One region of the Streptomyces sp. NPDC058632 genome, then DNA from elsewhere that is predicted to be linked to it. Evidence: riboswitches for the same ligand, from Rfam matches in the RefSeq annotation. Region 1 holds a riboswitch; each other region holds the start of a gene.
The links. Region 1 has a riboswitch for cobalamin ahead of ACFWVE_RS11685 (ABC transporter substrate-binding protein). Riboswitches for the same ligand answer to the same signal wherever they lie in the genome.
Positions count from the first base shown of each region.

Region 1 (3,198 bases):
CACCGGGCTGGCGGCCGGGCTGGCCGTCCTGGCGATCGGCACCCGTGCGGCACTGCTTGCGGGCGGTGCGCTGATCACCCTGGGCGACATCGTGCTGTTCCTGAAGAACGACCTGGAGGCGCTGCGCCGCAGCCCCCGTTCCGACGCCGTGGTCTTCGGTCAGCAGCGGCTTGCCGCGGGCCTGGGCGCCTGCGCGAGCGGCCTGCTGGGCGGGCAACTGTACGGCCTCGGCGAGCGGGCCGGGGACACCGGCTCGTTCTGGCTCCTGGCCGCCGCTCAGTGTCTCCTGCTTCCCCTTGTGTTACTGCCGCTGCGCCGCCGTACGGCACAACGGCCCTTCCCCCACGGCAACGACGAAGGAGCGCTGACGCGGCATGACACGGACGGGTGGGTTCCAGGACGATGACTTCTGGACCGAGTTCCACGACTTCCTCTTCTCCGAGCAGCGCTACCGACAGGCCGAGGAACTGCTGGAGACCTCTCCCCTGCTGTCCCTCCCGCCCGGGTCGCGGGTGCTGGACCTGTGTTGCGGGCCGGGGGTGTTCACCGTGCCGCTCGCCCGCCGCGGCCATGAGGTGACCGGAGTGGACCTCAGCCCGGCCATGCTGGACCGGGCTCGCAAGCGGTCGGCCGACGCCGGTGCCCGGGTCGCCTACGTACAGGCCGACGCGCGCCGGTACAAGGCGCCGGAGGGTTTCGACGTCGTCCTCAACATGTTCACGTCGTTCGGGTACTTCGAGGATCCCGACGACAACGTACGCGTGCTGCGCACCATGCACACCTGTCTGGTTCCGGGCGGCACCCTGGTCCTGGACCTCGCGGGCAAGGAACTGCTGGCCCGCAAGGTCGTCCCGCCCAAGGTGGTGCGGCGCGGTGACGACCTGATGGTGCAGACCGACACCGTGCTCGACGACTGGGCCCGGCTGCGCAGCGACTGGGTGCTGGTCCGCGGGGAGCGGGTCACGCGGGCCACCTTGGTGTGGTTCGTGTACAGCGCGGTGGAACTGCGCCGAATGGCCGAGGAGGCGGGCTTTGCCCGTGTGGAGGTCTTCGGCGGTTTCGACGGCCGTCCCTACGACGAGAACGCCGAGCGGCTCGTCCTGCGGGCGGTCCGCGGGAGCTGACGGCAGCGGGGGCGTACGGCCGGTCCCGTACGCCCTTTCGCCCTCCCCCCAAGAAACGTAGTATTACCTGGTCATCGCCGCGACGGGAGACAGGAAGCCGGTGCGAATCCGGCACGGTCCCGCCACTGTGACCGGGGAGCGCCCCTCCGACACGCCACTGCGCGCCGCGCGGGAAGGCGGGGGGAACGTCGATCCGGGAGTCAGGACACTGGCCTGTCGCGGGCCCGTCCCGAGGAGCGCGGACTCCAGGAGGCTTCACGTGTTTCCCTTACTCACCCCTGCACGAAAGCGCCGCTCCCTTCGCACGACGGCCGCGGCGGCCGCGCTGTCGGCGACCCTGCTGACCGCCGGCTGCGGCTCGCCCGACGACAGCACCGGCGACGCGAAGGCCACCGCGACCGCGCCCGAAGGCTTTCCCCTCACCATCGGCAACTGCGGTGTGCGGACGACGTACGGCGCACCGCCGTCCAGGGTGGTCACCATCCACCAGCACCCCGCGGAGCTGATGCTCGCCCTCGGCCTGAAGGACCGCATGGTGGGCACCGCCTTCCCCGACTCGGCCGTACTGCCGGAACTGAGGGAGGACTTCGAGGCGATACCGGAACTCGCCGAGAGGGAACCGTCGTTCGAGAAGATCCTCGACACCGGGCCCGACTTCGTCTACGGCGGTTACGGCAGCGCCTTCGCCGAGAACGAGGGCCGTTCCCGTGAGGCGTTCGCCGATGCCGGCATCGACACGTACCTCAACCGCGAGTACTGCGGCGAGAAGCAGCTGACGATGGAGGACACCTACGCCGAGGTCCGCACCATAGGCAGGATCTTCGACGTGTCCGACCGTGCCGACAAGCTGGTCGCCGACCTCCGGGGCAGGGTCGGCAGGGCCGCGTCCGCCGTCGAAGGAGAGCCGGAGGTACCGGTCTTCGTCTACGACAGCGGCGACAAGAGCGCCTTCACCGCGGGCGGCAAGGGCCTGGGCACCGAGCTGATCCGGCTGGCCGGCGGAGAGAACGTCTTCGCCGACCTCGACGAGGTCTTCGGTGACGTCTCCTGGGAACAGGTTGTCGAGCGCAGGCCCGAGGTGATCGCCATCTACGACTACGCCGGCGCCGGCAGCGTCGAACAGAAGAAGAGGTTCCTGCTCTCCCAACCCGCTCTCGCCGACGTGCCCGCCGTCAGGAACAAGCGGTTCGTCGTCCTGCCGCTGACCGCGACCCTGATCGGCATCCGGTCGGCGTACGCGGTCGAGAACCTGGCCCGCGGGCTGCATCCCCAGAGCTTCCGGTGACGCGCACCGTCACCGGGACATCCGCCGGCCCGGTTTCGGCGGAGGGGCGCAGAGAGGGCCGCACGACCATGGCCGGCATCCTGCTCGTGCTGGCCGTTCTGCTCGTGGCCTCCGCGACGGCGGGCCTGGCCATCGGCTCGGTCCAGGTACCGCCCGGCCAGGTCTGGGGCATCGTGACGCACGCGCTGGGCGCCGACTGGGCGGGGCCGGACTGGTCCGGTGCACGGGAGACCATCGTGCTGGACGTACGGGCGCCGCGTGTCCTGCTCGGAGCCGTGACCGGCGCCGGCCTCGCGGTGGTGGGCACCGCCCTGCAGGCGCTGGTGCGCAACCCGCTCGCCGAGCCCTACCTGCTCGGGGTCTCCTCCGGGGCGTCCCTCGGCGCGGTCGCGGTCATCGTCTTCGGCGTCAGCTTCGTCGGCCCCCTCTCCCTGTCCGCCGCCGCGTTCGCCGGTGCCCTCGGCGCACTGCTGCTCGTCTACTCCACCGCCCGCACCGGCGGACGCATCACCTCGACGCGTCTGATCCTGTCCGGAGTGGCGATCGCGGCGGTGCTCACCGCCGTGCTCAACCTGCTGCTGCTCACCACCGACCGCGGCAACGAGGCCCGGGCCGTGCTCGCCTGGACCCTCGGCGGCCTCGGTGGCGTCAACTGGGGCACTCTGTGGCTGCCGGGTCTGGCGGTGCTGCTGGGGATCGGCGTTCTCCTGGTGCAGGCCCGGAACCTGAACCTGCTGCTGGCCGGTGAGGAGGCGGCGACGACCATGGGGCTGGACGTGGCCCGCTTCC
Region 1 covers NZ_JBHXQZ010000023.1:47,156-50,353, reverse strand. Annotated here, with positions in the region: gene ACFWVE_RS11695 (MDR family MFS transporter) at 1-406, shown strand, start outside; gene ACFWVE_RS11690 (class I SAM-dependent methyltransferase) at 375-1,124, shown strand; cobalamin riboswitch at 1,176-1,356, shown strand; gene ACFWVE_RS11685 (ABC transporter substrate-binding protein) at 1,384-2,409, shown strand; gene ACFWVE_RS11680 (FecCD family ABC transporter permease) at 2,406-3,198, shown strand, end outside.

Region 2 (3,198 bases), on a different contig from region 1:
CGCTGGTGCCGGCGGCGATCATGTCGATCGCGGCCGCGAACCTGTTCACCCGCAACATCTACAGGGACTTCATCAAACCGGACGCGACGCCGGCGCAGGAGACCAAGGTCTCCAAGGTGGTCTCGCTGCTCGTGAAGGTGGGGGCGCTGGCCTTCGTCCTCACCATGGACAAGACCGTCGCCATCAACTTCCAGCTCCTTGGCGGCATCTGGATCCTGCAGACCTTCCCCGCCCTGGTGGGCGGCCTGTTCACCCGCTGGTTCCACCGCTGGGCGCTGCTCGCGGGCTGGGCGGTCGGCATGGTCTACGGCACGGTCGCGGCGTACGGGGTGGCCTCGCCGACGCAGAAGCACTTCGGCGGTTCGTCGCAGGAGATCCCGGGCATCGGCGAGATCGGCTACATCGGACTCACCGCCTTCGTGATCAACGCCCTGGTCACGATCGCCCTGACCTTCGTCCTGAGGGCGGTCAAGGCTCCCGAGGGCATCGACGAGACCCGGCCGCAGGACTACACGGCGGACGCGGGCGACCCGGAGGTCAGCACCGAGTTGCCGCTGGACGCGGCCGAAGCAGCCGACGTGGCCGTCGACGGAAAGCGCTGACAGGGGCCGACACGGCACGCGGGGACGGCAACGGGCAACGGGCCGCCGGAGAGATCCGGCGGCCCGTGGTCGTACCCGTGGGGCACACCCGGCCCATGGACGTCGCCCCCCGGCCGGTGGAGCCGTACGAGTTCGAGGAGCTCGGTGGGATCACCGCGCAGGCCTGTTTGCGCGACGGGCTGCTCGGCCTCGGGGAGAGCGACGCGTACCTCGGTGGGTTCAGGAACGTCGCCGAGCGGGCCGCGGCCGCCGGGGTACTGGTCGCCGTGGAGGGCTCCGGGGCGCGTCCCGGGGCGGCGGAGGCGGGCGGCGCGGGGAGTGTGCCGGGCGGGGCGACGTTCGTACCGGGCGCGGGCCACGGAGGGAGGCGTACGGATCGTGCCGCCCGCCTGTGAGCTGACGCTCTGACACCATCCGGTCCGGCACCGCAGTACTCCCTACGACACAAGATATGGGACTGCCTACAGTGTCCGGCACAAGATGTATGCTCATGCTCGCTGTCGCCGCAGGGGAATCCGGTGCGAATCCGGAACTGTCCCGCAACGGTGTACTTGTGCGTGTCCGCGTTTCCCGCGTGCCCGCACGGGCTTGAGTCCGAGGACCTGCCGACAGTGCACCCGGCCGTCCGGTCCGGGTGCCCGACGTCCGGGCCTCGCGGAATGGGCCGGTGGACGCGCGGCGCGTACGCGTGCCCGTGTGCTGCCCCCTGCCCTCGCCGAGGCCCCGCGCCGAGCGAGGGAGAGCCCCACGTGACCATCGCGCCAGCCGATCCTGCTTCAGCGGCCGACGTGAGCGACGGCCCCGGTGCCGCGCTGCTGCGGACCCTGACCGGGCTGACCGCAGACCTCCCCGACGCCGACCCCGGCCGGGTCGCCGCCGCCGCACTGCGCGGCCGGTCCGCGCGCGCGGACGAGACCGAGCTGCACGAGCTGGCCACCGAGGCGGCGGCCGGGCTCATCTCCGAGGATCCCGTCTACTCCCGGCTCGCCGCCCGGCTGCTGACCCTCGGCATCCGCGCCGAGGCCGCCTCGCAGGGGGTCACGTCGTTCACGTCGTCGATCGCGACCGGGCACCGCGAGGGCCTCGTCGCGGACCGGACCGCCGCGTTCGTCCTGGGGCACGCGGACCGGCTCGACGCGCTGATCGACCCGCAGGCCGACGACCGCTTCGGCTACTTCGGGCTGCGCACCCTGCACAGCCGTTATCTGCTGCGGCATCCGGTGACCCGCAAGGTCGTCGAGACGCCGCAGCACTTCCTGCTGCGGGTCGCCGCCGGCCTCGCGAAGGACGCCGGGAGCACGGAGGTCCGGCCGGTGGACGAAGTCGCCGCACTGTACGGCCTGATGAGCCGCCTGGAGTACCTTCCCTCCTCCCCCACCCTGTTCAACTCCGGTACCCGGCACCCCCAGATGTCGTCCTGCTACCTCCTCGACTCCCCGAAGGACGAGCTGGACTCCCTCTACGACCGCTACCACCAGGTGGCCCGCCTCTCCAAGCACGCCGGCGGCATCGGCCTGGCCTACTCCCGCGTCCGCTCACGGGGTTCACTGATCCGCGGCACCAACGGGCACTCCAACGGCATCGTCCCGTTCCTCAAGACCCTGGACGCCTCGGTCGCCGCCGTGAACCAGGGCGGCCGTCGCAAGGGCGCGGCGGCGGTCTACCTGGAGACCTGGCACTCCGACATCGAGGAGTTCCTGGAGCTGCGCGACAACACCGGTGAGGACGCCCGCCGTACGCACAACCTGAACCTCGCGCACTGGGTGCCGGACGAGTTCATGCGCCGGGTGAACGCCGACGCGCGGTGGTCGCTGTTCTCCCCGTCCGACGTCCCGGACCTGGTCGACCTGTGGGGCGAGGAGTTCGACACGGCCTACCGGGCCGCCGAGGACGCGGGCCTGGCACGCAGGACGATCCCCGCCCGGGAGCTGTACGGGCGCATGATGCGGACCCTCGCCCAGACCGGCAACGGCTGGATGACCTTCAAGGACGCCGCCAACCGCACCGCCAACCAGACCGCCGAGCCCGGCCACGTCGTCCACTCGTCCAACCTGTGCACGGAGATCCTCGAGGTCACCAGCGACGGGGAGACCGCGGTCTGCAACCTGGGCTCGGTCAACCTCGGCGCGCTCGTCGACCGGGACGCCGGTGACCTGGACTGGGTGCGGCTGGACGAGACCGTGCGCACGGCCGTCACCTTCCTCGACCGGGTCGTGGACATCAACTTCTACCCGACCGAGCAGGCGGGCCGCTCCAACGCGCGCTGGCGCCCGGTGGGGCTGGGCGTGATGGGCCTCCAGGACGTCTTCTTCGCCCTGCGCCTGCCCTTCGACTCGCCCCGCGCCCGGCGGCTCTCCACCCGGATCGCGGAGCGGATCATGCTCGCCGCGTACGAGGCCTCCGCCGACCTGGCCGAACGCGACGGCGCCCTGCCTGCCTGGGAGCACACACGGACCGCCCGGGGCGTGCTGCATCCCGACCACTACGACACCGAACTCGCCTGGCCCGAGCGGTGGTCGGCGCTGCGCGAGCGCATCGCGTCCGTCGGCCTGCGCAACGCGCTGCTGCTGGCGGTCGCGCCGACCGCCACCATCGC
Region 2 covers NZ_JBHXQZ010000042.1:5,810-9,007, reverse strand. Annotated here, with positions in the region: gene mctP (monocarboxylate uptake permease MctP) at 1-602, shown strand, start outside; gene ACFWVE_RS17890 (hypothetical protein) at 698-997, shown strand; cobalamin riboswitch at 1,057-1,227, shown strand; gene ACFWVE_RS17885 (ribonucleoside-diphosphate reductase subunit alpha) at 1,352-3,198, shown strand, end outside.
Region 2: linked by a shared signal. The riboswitch ahead of ACFWVE_RS17885 (ribonucleoside-diphosphate reductase subunit alpha) and the one ahead of ACFWVE_RS11685 (ABC transporter substrate-binding protein) in region 1 are both predicted to bind cobalamin.

Region 3 (3,198 bases), on a different contig from region 1:
CCGGTACCACCACGAGGTCGGCGTCGGCCAGTTCCTCGGGCCGGTCCACGAAGCGGACCACGACGCCCGGTTCGGCGGCCAGCGCGTCCACGTCCGTGAAGTTGGACATCAGCGGGACCGCGCACACGGCGACCCGCAGCACGTCCTCGCCGACCGGCGCGGCGACCGCGGACTCCCGCACGGCACCCCGCAGGGACACGGCCAGTCCGTCCTCCTCGTCGATGCCGAGCCCGTGACGGAAGGGCAGCACGCCGTACGTGCGCCGCCCGGTCAGACCGTGCAGCATGTCCAGGCCCGGCTCGAGGAGCGAGACATCGCCCCGGAACTTGTTCACCAGGAACCCGGCGACCAGTTCCTGGTCCTCGGGGGACAGCAGCGCGACGGTACCGAAGAAGGAGGCGAAGACACCGCCGCGGTCGATGTCGCCGACGACGAGGACGGGGAGCCCGGCGTTCCTGGCGATCCCCATGTTGACGATGTCGGTGCGCCGCAGATTGATCTCGGCCGGACTGCCTGCCCCTTCACAGATCACCGCGTCATACGTGCCCCGCAACTGCGCGAGACAGTCCAGCACCGTGCCCAGAAGCTGCTGTTGCCGCCCGCCGTGGTAGCCGCGCGCGCTCAGCTCACCGACCGCCCGGCCCAGCAGGACGACCTGGCTGCTCCGCTCCCCGCCGGGCTTGAGCAGCACCGGGTTCATCAGCGCGTGCGGTTCCACCCGGCAGGCCTGGGCCTGCATGGCCTGCGCCCGGCCGATCTCGGCGCCCTCCCGCGTCACGAACGAGTTCAGCGACATGTTCTGCGCCTTGAACGGCGCGACCCTGACGCCCTGCCGCACCAGCCACCGGCAGATCCCGGCGGTCACCACGCTCTTGCCGGCGTCCGACGTCGTACCGGCGACCAGCAGGCCCCCACCACTCATGACGTACATCCCTTCCCACGGTGCGCCGTCCGCACCACCGACCGGATCACCGCTCGTACCACGGGCCGCGCGACGGCGCCGGCACCGAGCGCCAGCCAGCCGACGCGGCGCGAGAGCCGTACCGCGCGGTCGATGTCCGCCACGGTCACGGCACGGCCACCGTCGTTGAGGACGGGCCGGTGCTCGACCCGCCCGGCGTAGGACAGAGTCCCGCCGAGCCGCACGCCGAGCGCACCCGCGAAGGACGCCTCCACGGGCCCGGCGTTGGGACTCGGATGCCTGGCGGCATCCGCGCGCCAGGCCCGCACGGCACCCCGCGGGTCCGGCCCGGCGGCCGAGGCGAGGACGGCGGTCAGCCGTGCCCCGGGCCACCCGGCGACGTCGTCGAGGCGCGCGGAGGCCCAGCCGTACCGCAGGTGGCGGGGGGACTTGTGGCCGACCATGGCGTCCAGGGTGTTGACGGCCCGGAACCCGAGCAGCCCCGGCACACCGGCGACGGCACCCCACACCAGGGCGCCCACCACGGCGTCGGAGGTGTTCTCGGCGACGGACTCCACGACCGCGCGGGCGATTCCGTCGGCGTCCAGTGCCTGCGGGTCCCGCCCGCACAGGTGCGGCAGCCGCGCCCGCGCCGCCGTCACGTCCCCGGACGCCAGGGCGCGCCCGATGGCGCGGGCCTCCCGGGCCAGCGACGTTCCTCCGACGACGGCCCAGGTGGCCGCGCCGGTCAGGGCGATGGAGGCGGCGGGGGAGGAGCGTACGCAGCGGGCGGCCAGGCTTCCCAGAGCGACGGCCCCGCCGACGCAGACGGCGGTGTGCAGCGCGCCGCGGCCCCGGTCGTCCCGCCACAGCATGTGCTCCACGGCAGCCGCGGCCCGCCCGAAGGCGGCGACCGGATGCCCTCGGCGGGGATCGCCGAGGAGCAGGTCGCCGAGGAGGCCGGCAGCGGCGCCGTACGCGAACGCGCGATCGGCACCCACGGGTTCAGCCGGTGGGGGATCCGGTGGGGGTGGCCGCCCCGAGCGGGGGCGGGGCGTCGCTGGTCGACCTGAACAGGCAGCCGGGCATGGCGATATGTCCTCACTCAGGGTGTCCACGCCCTGGTTCGACGAGACCGGCGGCGAGAGTTCCTGGCTCCCGGGGTGGTTCACCCCGGTGACAGTGGCGGGACCGCGCCGGAATCGCACCGGCTTCCTCTCCTGCCGCCCGTATTGGCTCCGGCAGTTCACCATGGTCCGGAAGAACCGTCAACTTGCCGTTGACCTGCGGGGCTGAAGTGTGCCGAGGCCCACAGGAGGTTTCGAAGGGTGAATGCCGGAGGGGTACGGGCACGGCGAACGGGCGGTACGGAGGCAACGCGCCCCGCACCGCCCGCCGGACGGACCGTCAGGCCATGATCAGGTAGATCCCGTACGCCACCGCCGCCACGCAGGCCGCGAAGCAGGCGTAGGCGCCGGTGACCGCGAGGCCCGCGGACTCGCCCCGGGCGGCAGCCCGTTCACGACGGGACAGGCCGGTGATGCCCAGGGTGAACAGGGCCACCAGGGCCACGGTGACCACGAGGCTGACGCCGAAGACGGAACCGAGGGCGGCCCAGTCGATCTCCATGGTGCTCTTCTTCCTTCGCGTCCTGCTGTGGGGTCAGACCGTGGTTTTGGCCGGAGGGGCCGTCGGGTCGGTGGGGGCCGGGACGGCGGCCGAGAGTTCGTCGCTCACGTGGCCCGCCGGCGGGGTGGCCACCGCGGCCATGGCCGCGGTCACGACGCCGCCCTGCTCCCCGTCGGTGTCGTCGGTGCCGTTCACGTTGGTGTGGTCGATGACCTCGCGCCGGGAGACCTTCCAGATCGCGGCGCTGGAGCCGATCAGGAAGACGGCGACGAGGGCGGTGCCCCAGCTGCCGAAGCCGCAGACCCACTCGGCGATCGCCGCGACCAGGGCCGCCGCCGGCAGCGTCAGACCCCAGGCGACGAACATCCGGGTGGCCGTCGACCAGCGGACCACGCCGCCCTTGCGGCCCAGGCCCGCACCCATCACCGAACCGGAGACGGAGTGCGTGGTGGACAGGGAGAAACCGAGGTGGGAGGAGGCCAGGATGACCGTCGCGGCGCTGGTCTGGGCGGCGAAGCCCTGCTGCGGCTGGAGGTCGGTCAGGCCCTTGCCCATGGTGCGGATGATGCGCCAGCCGCCGAGGTAGGTGCCCAGCGCGATGGCCACGCCCGCGGAGAGGATGACCCACAGCGGGGGGTCGGAGTCCGGGGCGAGGGTGCCGCCGGCGA
Region 3 covers NZ_JBHXQZ010000080.1:7,903-11,100, forward strand. Annotated here, with positions in the region: gene ACFWVE_RS26260 (cobyric acid synthase) at 1-922, opposite strand, end outside; gene ACFWVE_RS26265 (cobalamin biosynthesis protein) at 919-1,902, opposite strand; cobalamin riboswitch at 2,024-2,186, opposite strand; gene ACFWVE_RS26270 (hypothetical protein) at 2,309-2,530, opposite strand; gene ACFWVE_RS26275 (anion permease) at 2,564-3,198, opposite strand, start outside.
Region 3: linked by a shared signal. The riboswitch ahead of ACFWVE_RS26265 (cobalamin biosynthesis protein) and the one ahead of ACFWVE_RS11685 (ABC transporter substrate-binding protein) in region 1 are both predicted to bind cobalamin.

Region 4 (3,198 bases), on a different contig from region 1:
GGTGCGGGACCGTTGGGCGCGGGAGCACTCATGACATCCGGCTTTCCAGGAGAAGGGTGACGGCGACCAGCGCCACGAGCAGCAGCACGCTGACGGCCGTGAACCGTACGGAGATACGCGCCTCGGGCACCAGGACGCGCAGCGTGCCGTCGTAGCCGCGTCCGGCGAGCCCCGTCTGCAGCCGCGCCGCCCGGTCGAAGGACCGGACGAACGCCGTCGCGCCGAGCCCGCCCAGCGAACGCCAGGACGCCGCCCGGGTGGTGTGCCCCAGCCGGGCCGCCTGCGCCTGACCGACCCGGCGCACGGAGTCGAGCAGCAGGAAGCTCATGCGGTACGTCACCAGGGCCACGTCCACCAGCGGTGCGGGCACCCCGGCCCGCACCAGGCGCGGCAGCAGGTCCGACATCGGCGTGGTGAACGCGAACAGCAGCACCCCGAGGGACGCCGCCGAAGTGCGCAGCAGCAACTCACCCGCGCGCAGCGGCCCTTCGGGGGCCGGTGACACCAAACCGCCCGAACCGCCCACCTGCACGAGCAGCGTGAGCGCCCCGGTGACGCAGAAGCCCAGCGGCACCCGGTAGGCACGCCACAGCCGCCGGCCCGGCACCCCCGCCGGGCCCAGCAGCACCGCGAGCGCGGTCACCAGCACCAGCGCCGCGCCCGGCCACGGCGGCAGGGAGATCGCGAGCACGGTGAGACCCAGTCCGAGTACGGCCTTGTCCACCGGATGACGGCGGCGCCAGCGGCTGCTGTGCGCCGCCGCGTCGATCGGCAGCACGCGCGATCAGGCCCGGGGCCCGGGGGAGACCGCCTCGCCGGGGCCGGGGCCGGGGCCGGGCGCCGGCTGCTGCTCCCGGGCCCGCTCCGCGCCCTGCCGGCGCCCGCGCCGCACCCCGAAGTAGTACGCCAGGACACCCGCGCCGACGGCGGCCTGGAGGGCGAACAGCCCCGACTCGATCTCACCGGACGGGGGTTCGTACAGCGGCGAGAACCACGGCTCGTAGTCCGGTTCGATCTCGGTGATCGCGCTCTGAGCCTCGCCGTCCGCACCGGCGAACGGTTCCTCCTTGTGGTCGCCGAGCCCGAGCGCCAGTGGCAGCACCGCGAGCGCGGCCACGGCGAGCAGCAGCAGCGTGTTGATCTTCGCGTTCCTGGTCATCGCGCCACCTCCGATTCCGTTCCCGCCGTCCCGGCCGTTGCCGACGCGGCGGGCCTGTTGCGGGCGACTTCGGCCACCAGCACGCCGAGACGGGCCAGTTCGCCCCCGCTGGACTGCACCAGCAGGCGCATCACCAGCACGGTCAGCAGCCCCTCGCTCACCGCGAGCGGAATCTGCGTGACGGCGAAGATGGAGCCGAACTTCCCGAGCGCGCCCAGGAACCCGCTCCCCGGGTCGGGGAAGGCGAGAGCCAGCTGCACGCTGGTGACGCAGTACGTGGACAGGTCGGCGACGAACGCGCCGCAGAACACCGCCGCCATCAGCGGCGCCCCGCACCGCCGCGCCAGCCGGTACACGCCGTACCCCGCCCACGGCCCGACGACCGCCATGGAGAAGACGTTGGCGCCCAGCGTGGTCAGCCCGCCATGGGCGAGCAACAGGGCCTGGAACAACAGGGTGATGGTGCCCAGCACCGCCATGACCGGCGGCCGGAACAGGATGGCGCCCAGCCCGGTGCCGGTGGGATGGGAGCAACTCCCGGTCACCGAGGGCAGTTTCAGCGCGGACAGAACGAAGGTGAACGCCCCCGAGGCACCGAGCAACAACGTGCTCTCGGGATGTTCCCTGACTTCACGGATCAGCGACCGGGCTCCGTGGACGACGAACGGCGCCGACGCGGCGCCCCAGGCGACCGCGTGCGCCGGTGGCAGAAAACCCTCGGCAATGTGCATGGCTCAGCAGACCCTCTCCAGCACCTCGTGGATGGTTGACGCGCCTTGGCCGGTCTCCTGGCTGACGGGTACCACCGCCCGAGCTCCGCCTTCCCGGGTCCTGGATGGACCCAGTGGCTGCCCCGTCGGTCCTGTCGGGGACAGGACCAGGGGCCGGAGCCGGACTTCCCGATCACAGTGGCGAGGGCCGCACCGGTATCGCACCGGATTTCCCGTTCACCAAGGCGTGGCGACAGTAGACCGGCTCCGGCCCGGTGACAAGCGGGTACCGGGGGCGCGCGGACGGCGTTCCGCAGCCCGTACCCCCGCGCACACCTGCGGTCTTGACGCCCGACGCCCGTCGATGGCAGGGGGTGGCACTCGGGCGGCCGCAGATCGCCGAAGTGCCGGCATGAGGGGCCGGGGCCCTGGGCAGAACCTTGCTGCAATTAATATGCAACAACGCATTCCAGTCAGCAGAGGTGTGAGGTTCGATGACGACCCGACGAATACGGCGTACCACCGGCGCGGCGACCACCGCCGCCGCGCTCGCGCTGGCCGCCGCCTGCTCGGCGCCGACCGGCGGCTCGGACGCCGGCGCGGGCGGCGGCGGGTCCGCCGAGTCCGTGGTGATCGGCGTTCCCTCCGAACCCGACACCCTGAGCCCCCTGCTCGGCTACGGCAAGGACGGCAACTCCAAGATCTTCGACGGGCTGCTCGCCCGGGAGGCCGACCTGGAACTCAAGCCCGCCCTGGCGAAGGCCCTGCCCGAGATCGGCGACGACGGCCGCACCTACACCTACACCCTGCGCTCCGGCGTGACGTTCAGCGACGGCGAACCCCTCACCGCCGAGGACGTGGTCTACACGTACGAAACGGTGCTCGACGACAAGACCAACAACACCGCCAAGAGCGAACTGGACGCCGTCGAACAGGTCCGCGCGGACGGCGACGACAAGGTCGTCTTCACCCTCAAGTACCCGTACGCGGCCTTCGCCGCCCGCACCGTCCTGCCCATCGTCCCCGAGCACATCGCGGGCGGGCAGGACCCCAACACCGGCGCCTTCAACACCGAACCGGTCGGCACCGGACCGTACGTCCTCACCGGCTGGAGCAAGGGCGAGAAACTCACCTTCAAGGCGAACCCGGACTACTGGGGCGGCGCCCCGAAGGTGAAAAAACTCACCATGGCGATCATCGCCGACGACGACGTCCGCGCCACCCGCCTGCGCTCCGGCGACCTCGACGGCGCGACCCTCCCGCCCAACCTCGCCGCCACCTTCAAGAACGACGACGGCCTCAAGACCTACCGGGCCACCTCCTACGACT
Region 4 covers NZ_JBHXQZ010000017.1:80,834-84,031, reverse strand. Annotated here, with positions in the region: gene ACFWVE_RS09690 (energy-coupling factor ABC transporter ATP-binding protein) at 1-32, opposite strand, end outside; gene cbiQ (cobalt ECF transporter T component CbiQ) at 29-778, opposite strand; gene ACFWVE_RS09680 (energy-coupling factor ABC transporter substrate-binding protein) at 785-1,159, opposite strand; gene ACFWVE_RS09675 (energy-coupling factor ABC transporter permease) at 1,156-1,890, opposite strand; cobalamin riboswitch at 1,920-2,129, opposite strand; gene ACFWVE_RS09670 (ABC transporter substrate-binding protein) at 2,364-3,198, shown strand, end outside.
Region 4: linked by a shared signal. The riboswitch ahead of ACFWVE_RS09675 (energy-coupling factor ABC transporter permease) and the one ahead of ACFWVE_RS11685 (ABC transporter substrate-binding protein) in region 1 are both predicted to bind cobalamin.